One region of the Paenibacillus sp. Cedars genome, then DNA from elsewhere that is predicted to be linked to it. Evidence: riboswitches for the same ligand, from Rfam matches in the RefSeq annotation. Region 1 holds a riboswitch; the other holds the start of a gene.
The links. A riboswitch is a leader RNA that binds a small molecule or an ion and turns the genes downstream of it on or off. The one in region 1 is predicted to bind S-adenosylmethionine.
Positions count from the first base shown of each region.

Region 1 (2,399 bases):
ACGGTGCTGCCCCCACAACGAGCGGCGGAATGGTTCCCAGGACGCCGTACGATACACCCACAAGCGACTTCGTAATCGGGATCATCGCAACGATCAGGATGATGAACGGAACCGAACGCAGGATGTTCACAATGAACGACAGGATCGAATATCCGAAGCGCACCAAGCCCGATGTGGATCTTGCAGCCATATACAGCAGCACGCCAACCGGCAGCCCGATAATGAAGCTGAACAAAGCCGAAGCCCCCAGCATTCGCAGGGTATCCAATGTTGCCGTACCGATTTCTTTCCAGTCGATCTGGGTAAAATCGAGCTCGAACATTAATGAATCACCTCCACGTCTAATCCTTGTTGAAGCAGCTTCCGAATCGTCTCTTCGATGGCTCTTTCTTCCCCTTCGAAGCGTACGATGAGCTGGCCATACGGCGTTTCCTTGATCGTGGAGATCGTGCCCTGCAGAATCGCAAAATTCACGCCCGTCTCATGAACGGTATGGGATAGAATGGAATCGTACGTTTTCGATCCCAGGAACGTAATTTGCACCGCTTGGGAAGAGCTGTTCGCCTGACCCTGCATGGCCAGCCGGAGCGCTTCTCCGCTGTCCAATTCTTGACGGATGAATTCCTGCGTCACCTCATGTTTAGGTTTCAGGAACACTTCCGTCACCGGCCCCTGCTCCACAATGCCGCCCTGATGAATAACGGCCACCCGATCACATATGCTCTGGATGACATGCATCTCATGGGTGATCAACACAATCGTGAGATGAAATTTCTTATTAATATCCAGCAGCAGGCGCAGGATCGAATCCGTGGTCTGCGGATCCAGCGCTGAAGTGGCCTCATCACACAGCAGAACCTCCGGATCGCTTGCCAACGCTCTGGCTATGCCGACCCTCTGCTTTTGTCCTCCTGACAGCTGGGACGGATACTTGTCCCGGTGAGCCTCCAAGCCAACCAAGGCCAACAGCTCGGATACTTTGCGTTCCATCTCAGCCTTCGGCGTCTTGATCAGCCGCAGCGGAAAGGCAATATTATCGTAAACCGTTGCGGATGACAGCAGGTTAAAGTGCTGAAAGATCATCCCGATTTTGCGACGCTCTGCTTGAAGCTGCTTCTTGCCGAGCAGTGTCAAATTCTTACCGTTAACCCACACCTCGCCGGAGGTGGGACGTTCCAACAAATTGATACAACGGATCAATGTACTTTTACCTGCGCCGGAGTGTCCGATCACACCGAAGATTTCTCCTTTTTCAATCGACAAATCCAATTCGGACAAGGCTGTGGTTAGCGTTCGGGCTTTTCCGTACTGCTTCGTCAATTGCTTGAGCTCAATCAATCCGATAATCCTCCTTTTTCCATAGCCTCATATCTATTACCCAAAATAAAAGAGCCTCTTTTTGTAGAATCAAAAAGGGCTCTCTTTACGTAAAAGTCAACGCCTTTTCTCATCTGTCAAAGCCATAGGATGATCCTGCAGCTTTGAAGGAATTAGCACCATGTCACTCCATCCGTCATCGCGTTACGCGATATACGCTGGAGCCGGTTGCCGGGCTTCATCGGGCCTGTCCCTCCGCCTCTCTCGATAAGAAAACATCGATATGAAATTTTTCCAATTAATTTGATCTGATTTAATAACATTTAATGAATGCAATAGTTAGTATAGATTCTTTTCAGGTTTTTGTCAAAAGGAATTTCATGGCGATTTTGTGCCTAAACCTTCACTCCTTTTTCCGCCCAGATCCGATTAGTATATCGATACGAGGCAGCCAAGCTTCGGCATACCATATCCACACCCTGCTTAAGATCCTCGAGGTGCTGGTCGATATCCTCCAGCTCGATTTTATCCGACAGTCCCTGATGGCGCTGCCACAGATCATCTTGCATCTCTGAATTCATATAGTGGATCTCAGCGTTGCGGCGTTTCCGAAGTGTGTTCAGCGGTATTTTATAGCGTTCCTTGATCGCCTCAAGCTCTGACGCCAGCTCACAGTGTGCCTTTAGAAACTTGAACTGCCGCAGTGCCGTAAAATAGGAGAAATGAGCCTTAACCTTCGAGGTGTGGAGATCATACAGCTCATTAAGCACCGTACCCAGCTTGTCAAGGATGGAGAATACGCGTATAAATCCGTTTTTGTAAAAATACACATACCTTTGATACTCGCCCTGCTCCTGAATTGACATATCATCGATATAACCCGATTTAACCGATTGACTGAAATGCTTGGCCGCATTCCAGCTCTGCTCCAGCTCATCAAGGGATACAATCAATCCGCGGGTCCAAATCTCAAGCTTGCGAAAATCATGCGTTGGATCCTGATGTTTCTCCATTTCCTTTTGCAGCAGCCGGGTTGTCTTGACCATCGATTCGATGGCCTCCTCAAGCAAGCCATTGTTGTG
Region 1 is NZ_CP020866.1:512,625-515,023, reverse strand. Features, by position in the region: gene B9D94_RS03985 (methionine ABC transporter permease) at 1-322, opposite strand, end outside; gene B9D94_RS03980 (methionine ABC transporter ATP-binding protein) at 322-1,338, opposite strand; SAM riboswitch class I at 1,445-1,591, opposite strand; gene B9D94_RS03975 (Cthe_2314 family HEPN domain-containing protein) at 1,713-2,399, opposite strand, start outside.

Region 2 (2,399 bases), 380 kb from region 1:
AAGGTTACCCATGAGATCCCGATAGGTCTCAAACGTTTCTGAAATTTTAACGGCATTCTCATAGATGTCACTGAAATATTTCTGCAGTTGGTCATCGATTAGCCGGAGATCCTTTTTGTTCAAGGTGTTGATAACTTCCTTCTGAGGTCCAAGGACTTTTTTTAGCCACAGGATTTCACTGCGCAGGCCGATGATTTCACTGAGATGAGATTTCTTGGTATGCATGAGGATGTCTTCCTCCAGCTTCTCGATCCGTGCTTCAATGCGGTCCCCGACAGAGAAATAATTGTCTGTGACGAGGTCGATCAACAGATAGAGGAAACGGTCAGGCGTGCTAACCTCATCCTCCCAAAGGAGCGGCTTCACCGAACGGAGTTCATGAATCTTCTGCTTGGTTACCGTAATAATAAAATGTCTGCCCAGGAAAACGTTTAATGCCCGAAGAAAAATTTCCTCGTCGTCAAACCGGATGCTGTTCACGACGATAAAATAATGGTTCTCATATATTTCGATTTTGGGACGCTGTTCCTCTTCACTGAGACAGTCCTCAACTGCAAGATCATGCAGGGAGAAGAGGGGCTGCAGCTCGGCTAAATCATCCACGTCTGCATCCAGCCAGTAGAAGCCGCTGGCCGGAGCTGTCAGCGTCATTTCGATGTCTTCAACAGGGGTAAATACACCCGAATCGACCAACCGGATTTTCATCTGATATCACTCCTTTGTCAATTACAAGCTGCTTGGTTAAGCAGTAAAGGCACAGGATATCAGCTAACCGGCGTACAGGCATAATCTAAGGAAGGGATGAATACGATAAAAGCGCATGAAAAATAACGCTGCCCCCTGCCGGTAAGCTGATCTTAATCCTATGCGGTTGTGCGTCTTGTGCATCCACTTTCTGGCTCGGGTCACCGTCCATCTTCCATGTCACCTCTTTCATACTCGGTTTCAAACAGCACTTGTCTAGTATAACGCCGGGTGTGGGACCTTTCAAGTTGAAATCCGGCGTATGCAAGACCCTAGTACAGGGTATGGGAGCCCACGGTGAAGTGTGACGGATTAAACGAAAAGGTTCTTGACGAACAATTGCGGATGATTTAAAGTAAATATCAATTACGAACCATGTTTGAAGACAATTGAATAAAGCGAAATCTTATCAAGAGCAGGTGGAGGGACTAGCCCTATGAAACCCGGCAACCGGCGGCAACATCGCACGGTGCTAATTCTTGCAGGAGATACGACGATTCTTATGAGCCGCGTATAGCCTGACAGATGAGAGAGGCGCATTGTGATACGTATATGATGACCTTTCTCTACTTGAGAAAGGTCATTCTTGCGTTTATACAGTCTAACGCTCTTTCTCACAGCTTAAATGGATGTATCATTTCACAATTTGAAGGAGTGAGCCCTTATGCCAATTAAAATTCCGGATGCCTTGCCGGCAAAGGAAGTTCTGGCTGGAGAAAACATTTTTGTAATGGATGAAAGCCATGCCTTTCACCAGGATATCCGCCCATTGCGGATAGCTATTCTGAATTTGATGCCTACCAAGGAAACCACGGAGACGCAATTGCTACGATTGATCGGTAACTCCCCTCTTCAGGTGGACGTTGTGCTTCTTCATCCCAGCTCCCACGTTTCGAAGAACACGTCGGCAGAGCATCTTGAATCCTTTTACAAAACCTTTGAGGAAGTGAAGAACCGCCGTTTTGACGGCATGATCATTACAGGAGCCCCGGTGGAGCAGTTGGAATTTGAAGAAGTAAATTACTGGAATGAGCTCACCGAGATTTTTGAATGGAGCAAGACGCATGTGACTTCCACGCTGCACATCTGCTGGGCGTCTCAGGCAGGGCTTTATTATCATTACGGTGTGCCCAAGTACAGCCTGGAGGAAAAATGCTTTGGCGTATTCCCTCATACGATTAATGAGGCGTGTACCAAGCTTCTTCGCGGCTTTGACGAATTGTTCTTTGTTCCGCACTCCCGTCATACGGAATTTCGGCGCGAGGACATTACAGGGATTGACGATCTGGTCATCCTGTCCGAGTCGGAGGAAGCAGGAATCTACTTGGTTTCAAGCCGGGACGGAAAACAGATTTTTGCCACAGGACATTCCGAGTATGATGCAGACTCTCTGAAGTGGGAATATGACCGCGATGCTGCCAAAGGATTGGACATTGCCCTGCCGCGCAATTATTACCCGAATGATGATCCAACCAGAACGCCTCCATCCATATGGCGTGCGCATGCAAATTTATTATTTACTAATTGGCTCAATTACTATGTATATCAAGAAACGCCATACGATATTGGTCCGCAAATATAGCAGCGTACAGGAGGAGAGTAAGTGATGGAGAAGAAACCATTAAGTATAGAGAGCCGGCTGGCACAGATCGGAT
Region 2 is NZ_CP020866.1:893,994-896,392, forward strand. Features, by position in the region: gene corA (magnesium/cobalt transporter CorA) at 1-705, opposite strand, end outside; SAM riboswitch class I at 1,148-1,276, shown strand; gene metA (homoserine O-acetyltransferase MetA) at 1,409-2,326, shown strand; gene B9D94_RS05880 (PLP-dependent transferase) at 2,351-2,399, shown strand, end outside.
Region 2: it holds a riboswitch for S-adenosylmethionine, as region 1 does, so the genes downstream of both, metA (homoserine O-acetyltransferase MetA) here and B9D94_RS03980 (methionine ABC transporter ATP-binding protein) in region 1, are expected to answer to the same signal.